DNA from 2 places in the Paenibacillus protaetiae genome. Region 1 is predicted to be linked to the other one. Evidence: predicted binding sites of a transcription regulator. Region 1 holds the regulator's gene; the other holds the start of a gene.

Region 1 (4,425 bases):
CCTGTCCGCGGCCGATAAGCGCTTCTACCTCATCCTGTATTTTTTCGAGACCAAGCCCTAGGCCAATGAGCGCTTTCGCTGCAATGCCTTCGCCCTCCCGAATGAGACCAAGCAAAATATGCTCTGTCCCGATATTATTATGGCCAAGTCTGACCGCTTCCTCTTGCGCTAAAGCCAATACCTTCTGTGCGCGTTCCGTAAATCTTCCAAACATCATGTTCAAGCACCCCCAAATTCAGTTTGCCCCCGCAATTGCTTGCGGATAAGTTCGGCGCGTCTTACATCGCGTGTTTCCGGATTCATCTTCTCCTTGAACGTTTGCTGCAAAAAGCCTGGCTGAGTCATCACCATTAATTCATTCATCACCGTAGGCGTAACTTCCTGCAACAATCCTAAATCTACTCCAAGCCTAACATCGGATAACCGCTGCGAAGCCTCTTTCGAGTCCATAATCGCCGCATATTTTAATATGCCGTAGGAACGTTTGATCCGGTCTTCGACCTTCAGCCGCGACTCTGTCAGCAGCCTTGATCTTGCCGCACGTTCATGCTCGATAATTTGCTTGGCTACGCCGTACAGGTTATCGATAATTTCCGTTTCCGATTGTCCCAGCGTAATCTGGTTCGATATTTGAAACAAATTGCCAAGCGCCTCGCTACCTTCGCCGTATTGACCGCGAACGGCAAGGCCTACCTGCGTAATGGCGGACAAAATCCGGTTAATTTGCTGCGTCAGCACCAGCGCCGGCAAATGCATCATGACCGAAGCCCGAATGCCCGTCCCGACATTCGTAGGACAAGTCGTCAAATAACCAAACTTTTCATCAAAAGCGTATTCCGCTTTCTCCTCAAATATATTATCAATTCTGCCAGCCAGTCCCCAAGCTTCTTGTACTTGGAATCCCGGATACAAACATTGAATGCGCAGATGGTCTTCTTCGTTAATCATAATGCTGACGGATTCATTATCGCTTAATATAACCGCCCCGCCGCGTGAATCATTGGCCAAATTCGGGCTGATTAAATGTTTTTCCACCAGCACTCTGCGCTCCAGTTCATTCAAGTCCGATAAAACAATCGTCTCGAACTTGCCCACTTGGGCGAGCTGATCGGATTTGCCGATTTCAATCAGCTGCTTCATCACTTCTTCGGACTGACTGCTGGTCGCAAGCATTGGAAAAGGATGCCGCCGCAAGTTGCGGGCCAGCCGAACTCTGCTGCTGATCACGATATCGGAATCGGGACCATCATGCTTCATCCATTCGCTTAACGCTTGCTGCGAGAAATGGCGTTGTTCCACAGATACGCCCCTCCTTCCTGCTTTACAAATCGCTGATCTTTTTTTCCAGTTCACGAATCCGGTCGCGGATTAAAGCCGCGCTTTCGAACTCTTCCCTTTCAATACGGCCTTGCATATCCCGTCTAAGCTGCTCAATTTCGCGCTTATACTGGATTTGCCCGCCGTATCTTTTTGGTATTTTCCCGACGTGCACCGTGTTGCCGTGAACCCTCTTCAACAACGGATCCAAATGATCTGCAAAATGCTTATAGCATGAGCTGCAGCCAAAACGGCCGATTTTGCTGAACTGCGCATAAGTAAGGCCGCATTCATCACACCGGGCAGCCTTTGGCTTTACCCCGCCGCCTGCTGCTCCTGCAGGCTCAAAATCAAGCAGCCCCGACAGCAAGCTATGGATGGAAAAGCCATTGGGCGCACCGGGTAAACTTTCGCCTTTTTCCCTCGCGCATGCCTCGCATATATGAAACTCCGTTTTTTCACCATTAACGATTTTTGTAAAATGGAGTGTTGCCGGCCTTTTACCGCATTCCTGACAAATCACGAATGTTGCCCCTCCTTTCGAGCTACACTACTCGCCTAACGGATTAGCAGCGTAATTAACATCGATTTCAGAAGGCGTGCCCGAATCTCATCGCGAAGCGGAAGCTTGACTGCAATCGTGTCTCTGGATATCGCTGCCCGGATCAGATTGGCTTCCCGTCTTGTAATCAATTCCGCTTCCTCCAGCTGATAAATGAGTCCTTCGGCAACACTTTGTTCCACACAATCACCAATCGTTTCATTAATGTGGAACTGAATGTTTTTTAATGCCGGCAGCTCAACCCGCTGAATGCGCACATAACCGCCGCCGCCCCTTTTGCTTTCCACCATGTAACCTTTCTCCAAGGTGAAACGGGTGCTGATGACATAGTTAATTTGCGAAGGAACACACGAGAATTGGTCAGCAAGCTCGTTCCTCTGAATCTCAACAGCTCCATCCGAACTGTTCTGCAGCAATTGCTTCAAGTACTGCTCAATGAGATCGGAAATGTTGCGCATATCACCAACCTCCATGAAATGCTGCAAATATCGCTGTACCGGCTGAATGAAACTTTAGCCTGGATTTGGCTGTAATCCGCCTGCGTTTAGCAAGAAGATTACCGCTGCGGAACAGCTCTATTCAGCAGCTGCAATTGACTTTGACTTTCTTTGACTTTAAATTCATTATACGCAAAAATCAAAAAAGGTCAAGAGATGGAGTTTAAATTTTCAGACGATTTTCAAATCCTTATTTTGAAAGCCGTTATGATCTAGCATGATGCGGTCCATGCTTATTTATACCCATAGACAGCGCCGGCCGGAACTTATTCGATCATTCATTTATTATGTGGTGTGAAAGCATCGTTCATTCACATAAATAAACAGCTTGTGAACAAAAGTGTGTATAAGAGGAACTGCATGCTGGGGGTAAAATCTCAATAAGAAGGCTTTTGCGGAATTTAGACAACTATTCACATGTGCATAATTTCAGCTGATGCAGCCGGTTATCCCGTTTATTCTAGATGATCTGCTGCTGCTAACCATGAAGTTATGCAGACTTGTGGGCAAACAAGGGGATAACCCGAGTCGATTTCGCTGCTAAAGCGCCTGCTCACAGGAGGTAATGCATCGGTTAATCAATGCTGCTTATCCTTCGGTGCACCAAGGGCCAGTTACCCCCCATTGTGCGTGATGTGGACAACAGTAAGCTGTTTGTGATGCTTTGCCAATTCACAACCGGAAACAAACCATAATGCTAAACCATTATTTAATCCATTAATTATTAAGGACACAAAAAAACCTGCCACAAGACTGTGACAGGTTCTTCGTGCTTGGCGACGTCCTACTCTCCCAGGACCCTGCGGTCCAAGTACCATCGGCGCTGGAGGGCTTAACGGTCGTGTTCGGTATGGGAACGCGTGGTTCCCCTCCGCCATCGCCACCAAACGTGGTTTACAGCGTAAACCTTCAAGGTTTTGCGCCTTGAAAACTGGATGCGAAAGGGTATGCAATGAATCTTTAGCTTGATTTAGGATAAGCCCTCGACCGATTAGTATTCGTCAGCTGCACGCATTGCTGCGCTTCCACCCCGAACCTATCCACCTCGTCGTCTACAAGGGGTCTTACATACTGGGAAATCTCATCTTGAGGGGGGCTTCACGCTTAGATGCTTTCAGCGCTTATCCCGTCCGTACATAGCTACCCAGCGGTGCTCCTGGCGGAACAACTGGTACACCAGCGGTACGTCCATCCCGGTCCTCTCGTACTAAGGACAGCTCCTCTCAAATTTCCTACGCCCACGACAGATAGGGACCGAACTGTCTCACGACGTTCTGAACCCAGCTCGCGTACCGCTTTAATGGGCGAACAGCCCAACCCTTGGGACCTACTTCAGCCCCAGGATGCGATGAGCCGACATCGAGGTGCCAAACCTCCCCGTCGATGTGGACTCTTGGGGGAGATAAGCCTGTTATCCCCAGGGTAGCTTTTATCCGTTGAGCGATGGCCCTTCCATGCGGTACCACCGGATCACTAAGCCCGACTTTCGTCCCTGCTCGACTTGTTGGTCTCGCAGTCAAGCTCCCTTATGCCTTTGCACTCTCCGAATGATTTCCAACCATTCTGAGGGAACCTTTGGGCGCCTCCGTTACTTTTTAGGAGGCGACCGCCCCAGTCAAACTGCCCGCCTGACACGGTCCCCCTACCGGATTCACGGTAGCGGGTTAGAACTCCGATACGATCAGGGTGGTATCCCAACGTCGCCTCCACACAAGCTGGCGCTCATGCTTCCCAGGCTCCCACCTATCCTGTACAGATCGTACCAAAGTCCAATATCAAGCTGCAGTAAAGCTCCATGGGGTCTTTCCGTCTTGTCGCGGGTAACCTGCATCTTCACAGGTATTAAAATTTCACCGGATCTCTCGTTGAGACAGCGCCCAAGTCGTTACGCCATTCGTGCGGGTCAGAATTTACCTGACAAGGAATTTCGCTACCTTAGGACCGTTATAGTTACGGCCGCCGTTTACTGGGGCTTCGGTTCACAGCTTCGGGTTACCCCTAACCGCTCCCCTTAACCTTCCAGCACCGGGCAGGCGTCAGCCCGTATAC
Region 2 (4,425 bases), 670 kb from region 1:
GGACAATTTGCCTGAGAAGCTGAAGGAAGTCGCCCAAATCCGGCTGCAGCATCCCGACATGAATTTAAAAGAGGTTGGGGAAATGCTAAAAATGAAAGTGAGCAAATCCGGTGTGAATCACCGATTGCGAAAAATTGATGAACTTGCGGAAAAATTAAGGAACGGATAGACTTTTTTGGCTAGTGCATCCGATTGTATAATGATATAATAATGTGGGGAATCGACTTCTTTGCAATATGCGTTTTTGTGGAGCTGTACAGCTTTGCCTACGGAACGATCGGAGGCGCATCGAAGGTCGAGAGTCGTACCGGTCCAGCACCAATACATGAAGCAGGTTGATTATGATATAGGGGGTAATTCCATGGCAAGACTACCGGTTGTCGTTCGGTTGAAAACAGGTCTTCACGCAAGACCAGCTGCGCTATTCGTTCAAGAAGCGAATAAATTTTCCTCAGAAGTTTTTGTGGAGAAAGACGATAAAAAAGTAAACGCTAAATCGATCATGGGCATTATGAGCCTGGCGATTAGCTCCGGAACTGAAGTATATATAAGTGCGGAAGGTTCGGACGCGGAACAGGCTGTAAACGCTTTAGTTGCACTTGTCAGCAAAGAAGAGCTCGAGAACCAATAACTCGTTTTTCTTTGCGTCACCATAAAGCACGTTGACCAAAAGCTCCGTTGTGGAGCTTTTTTTGGTGGGGCTCTTAACGTTACCCGATAAGAGCCTTGGCGTTTGGCGCAGCCAAGGGGAACCCTAGCCAAGCCGATGTTTCGTCTAAACCAAAAACCGGCCCCATTATTGCAGCAGCTGCAATAATGGGGCCGGTTTTTGGTTTATTGGACTTTGTCGATCACTTTATCGATCAGGCCGTATTCAACCGCTTCATGAGCGCTCATGAAATAATCGCGGTCCGTATCCCGTTCGATCCGGTCAAGCGGCTGTCCCGAACGTTCAGCTAGAATGCCGTTTAACTTGTCGCGCATTTTCAGAATGCGGCGCGCCCGGATTTCGATGTCGCTTGCTTGGCCTTCGGCTCCGCCCAGCGGCTGGTGAATCATCACTTCGCTGTTCGGCAATGCGTAACGTTTGCCTTTGGCGCCTGCCGTCAGCAGGAACGCGCCCATCGAAGCGGCCATGCCTACGCAAATCGTCGACACATCCGGTTTAATGTATTGCATTGTATCGTAGATGGCCATTCCCGCCGTGATGGAACCGCCGGGGCTGTTAATGTAAAGGGAGATGTCCTTCTCCGGATCGTCAGCCGCCAGGAACAGCATTTGTGCGATAATCGAGTTCGCAACAACGTCATTCACGCCGGTGCCGAGGAAAATAATCCGGTCCTTCAACAGACGGGAGTAGATGTCATAGGCACGTTCGCCTCGATTGTTTTGCTCAATAACCATGGGGACAAAGTTCATATCCATTACAATTCCCTCCTCATTCGGAAACGGTTAATTTTATTGCTAATGTACCCATTCTAACGAATTGGACAACAAAAGTCAAAGAAAGTCAAACAAAAGAAAATGAGTGCCGCACTTCCGATTTTTTAGAGGTATTATGGTCATTATGTGCAAAAGTTAAATTTAAGGAGTGAAGCCTCGGAGAAGCGCTGGGTTACACTGTCCAGTTCGAGGCGGACAAGGCTCAGGTGGCCTTAAAGCAGAGCATATCAGCGTAACGCTGACGATAGGCAGCAAAGAGCAGGAGCCGTCCTTTTCCATAGTAGTGCAAGGGTGCGAACGCCCGGCTGCTGCGGCTGGACATCCGCAGCAGCCGGACCGCAGCGGGAAACAGGCATGAAAAAAGCCTCTGCGCAGAAGCAGAGGCTGTCAGTTCATATCAAATGGCGCGCCCGCTAGGAATCGAACCTAGATCTCAGGCTCCGGAGGCCTACGTCATATCCATTGGACCACGGGCGCATAAAAAACAAAAGCAAGATTTATTATATATCTCGGTGTGCCGAATTGCAAGCGGCGATTCAAAAAAATATTTTTGTATGAAAAATGTCGGCAAGCGTTTTCAATAGGTTGCACAACAGGTTCATTTTGGTTAAGATAATTGTGGGACTTAAAATGTTACCGCGGGACGTAAAACGTCCTATACAATTGGGGTTCAGTCCAACTGGAGTGAATGAAAAAAAGATGCATCAGATCATTGAACTGCAGCAGCAGCTTCTGCCCGATCTGTTGGATGTCATGTCGAAACGCTACTCCATTTTGCATCAGGTTATGCTCTCCGATCTGATTGGCCGCCGCGCGCTTGCCTCAACACTCGGAATGACCGAAAGGGTATTGCGTGCAGAGACGGACCTGCTGAAGTCGCAGGGCTTGCTAGAGATTTACCCAAACGGCATGCGGATCAGCGAAGCAGGCAAGGAATTGCTGGAGAAGCTGGAGCCATTTTATAAGTCGCTTATCGGCCTTAACCAGCTGGAAGAAAAAATCCGCGCGCATTTTAAGCTGAAGCAAGTGATCGTTGTAGCGGGAGATTCCGACATTTCACCGCAAACGAAACGCGAGCTTGGCAAGGCGGGAAGCCAGGTGCTGGGCAAGATGCTCAGGCCAAACGACGTAGTCGCCATTACCGGCGGTTCGACGCTTGCGCAAGTCGCGAATCAGTTGACCGCGCCGGCGCCGCTGAAAACCAATCTGTTCGTACCGGCCCGAGGAGGGCTAGGCGAAAGCTTGGATTATCAGGCGAATACGCTTGCTTCCACCATGGCGAAACGGACGGGGGCGCATTACCGGCTGCTTCATGTGCCGGACCATTTAGGCGAAGAAGCTTTTGCTTCGATTATGCAGGAGCCGACCATCCGCGAAATGGTAAAGGTCATCCGCAGCGCCCGGATCGTGGTGCACGGGATTGGCGAAGCTGCCGTCATGGCAAGACGCCGGAAGCTGGATGAGAAGGAAATTGAGGAAATGGCGCAGGAAGGCGCGCTCGCTGAAGCGTTTGGCTTTTATTTTGATAAAAACGGTTCGGTTGTCCACAAAAATCAGACGGTAGGATTACACCTGGAGGATATTGTGAACACTGAGGTTGTTATCGGTGTAGCCGGCGGCAAAAGCAAAGCGGAAGCTATTACCGCCATCATGCGGTTTGGCCACGATGATGTGCTGGTGACGGATGAAGCCGCCGCGCATGATATTATCGCCTTTATCGAAGAGGAAGAGCAGCACAAGCTATCTTGACGGGGCACGCCGGGTCTGCACACCTGTCAGCCGTGTCCTGTCTTGAAATATATTTTTCATCATAAAAGACATTTAGGAGGCAACTCACAATGGTTAAAGTTGGTATCAATGGTTTTGGACGTATCGGCCGCAACGTATTCCGCGCTGCTCTGAACAACCCTGAAGTAGAAGTTGTTGCAGTCAACGACTTGACGGACACAAACACGCTGGCTCACCTGCTCAAATACGACACAACGCACGGCAGACTGGACGCTACAGTAGAAGCAAAAGAAGGCGCGCTCGTTGTGAACGGCCGCGAAATCAAAGTGTTTGCAGAACGCAACCCTGAGAACCTTCCTTGGGCGCAATACGGCGTTGAAATCGTTGTAGAATCGACAGGTATTTTCACAGCGAAAGAAAAAGCCGAGCTTCACCTGAAAGGCGGCGCGAAAAAAGTTATCATTTCCGCTCCTGCTACTAACGAAGACATCACGATCGTTATGGGCGTTAACGAAGACAAATACGATGCAGCAAGCCACACGGTTATTTCGAACGCTTCCTGCACCACGAACTGTCTCGCTCCTTTCGCGAAAGTGCTGAACGACAAGTTCGGTATCGTAAAAGGCATGATGACGACGGTTCACTCGTACACGAACGACCAGCAAGTGCTTGACCTGCCTCACAAAGATCTGCGCCGCGCCCGCGCTGCTGCAGAAAACATCATCCCTTCGACAACTGGCGCTGCAAAAGCGGTAGGCCTTGTACTGCCTGAGCTGAAAGGCAAGCTGAACGGTATGTCGATGCGTGTTCCTACGAAAAACGTTTCCGTAACGGACCTCGTTGCCGAACTGAAAGTAAACGTAACGGTTGACGAAGTGAACGCAGCGCTGAAAGCCGCTTCCGAAGGCCCGCTGAAAGGCATCTTGAACTTCTCCGAAGAGCCGCTTGTATCGAGCGACTACAACGGCGACCCAGCTTCCTCGACAATCGACTCCTTGTCGACGATGGTTGTTGAAGGCAACATGGTGAAAGTCGTTTCCTGGTACGACAACGAGTGGGGCTACTCGAATCGCGTTGTTGACCTTGCCGCTTATATCGCAAGCAAAGGTCTGTAAGACCGGCTGAAAGCAGCTTGGCACTTGGAACGTAATAAGCGAGCTTTCGCGGGGTTGTGACCGGTTGCGTGTAACGCGAAAGCCGTTTAATGCCTTTTTACGCAAAAGGGCGTTCCTCCACAGGAACGCCCTTTTGCAC

The links. The regulator CtsR, encoded in region 1, represses protease genes until heat stress. The targets are predictions, from matches to a motif close to ATGGTCAATAAAGGTCAAACA.
Region 2: a site for CtsR is predicted at 1,497-1,517, ahead of clpP (ATP-dependent Clp endopeptidase proteolytic subunit ClpP). Genes of this name have one in related genera too.

Annotation. Positions count from the first base shown of each region.
Region 1 covers NZ_CP035492.1:3,682,656-3,687,080, reverse strand. Annotated here, with positions in the region: gene clpC (ATP-dependent protease ATP-binding subunit ClpC) at 1-217, opposite strand, end outside; gene mcsB (protein-arginine kinase McsB) at 220-1,257, opposite strand; gene mcsA (protein-arginine kinase activator protein McsA) at 1,322-1,840, opposite strand; gene ET464_RS16950 (CtsR family transcriptional regulator) at 1,876-2,337, opposite strand; rRNA gene rrf (5S ribosomal RNA) at 3,148-3,264, opposite strand; rRNA gene ET464_RS16940 (23S ribosomal RNA) at 3,348-4,425, opposite strand, start outside.
Region 2 covers NZ_CP035492.1:3,007,962-3,012,386, reverse strand. Annotated here, with positions in the region: gene whiA (DNA-binding protein WhiA) at 1-169, shown strand, start outside; gene ET464_RS13860 (HPr family phosphocarrier protein) at 362-631, shown strand; gene clpP (ATP-dependent Clp endopeptidase proteolytic subunit ClpP) at 835-1,419, opposite strand; tRNA gene ET464_RS13850 (tRNA-Arg) at 1,846-1,920, opposite strand; gene ET464_RS13845 (sugar-binding transcriptional regulator) at 2,143-3,192, shown strand; gene gap (type I glyceraldehyde-3-phosphate dehydrogenase) at 3,282-4,286, shown strand.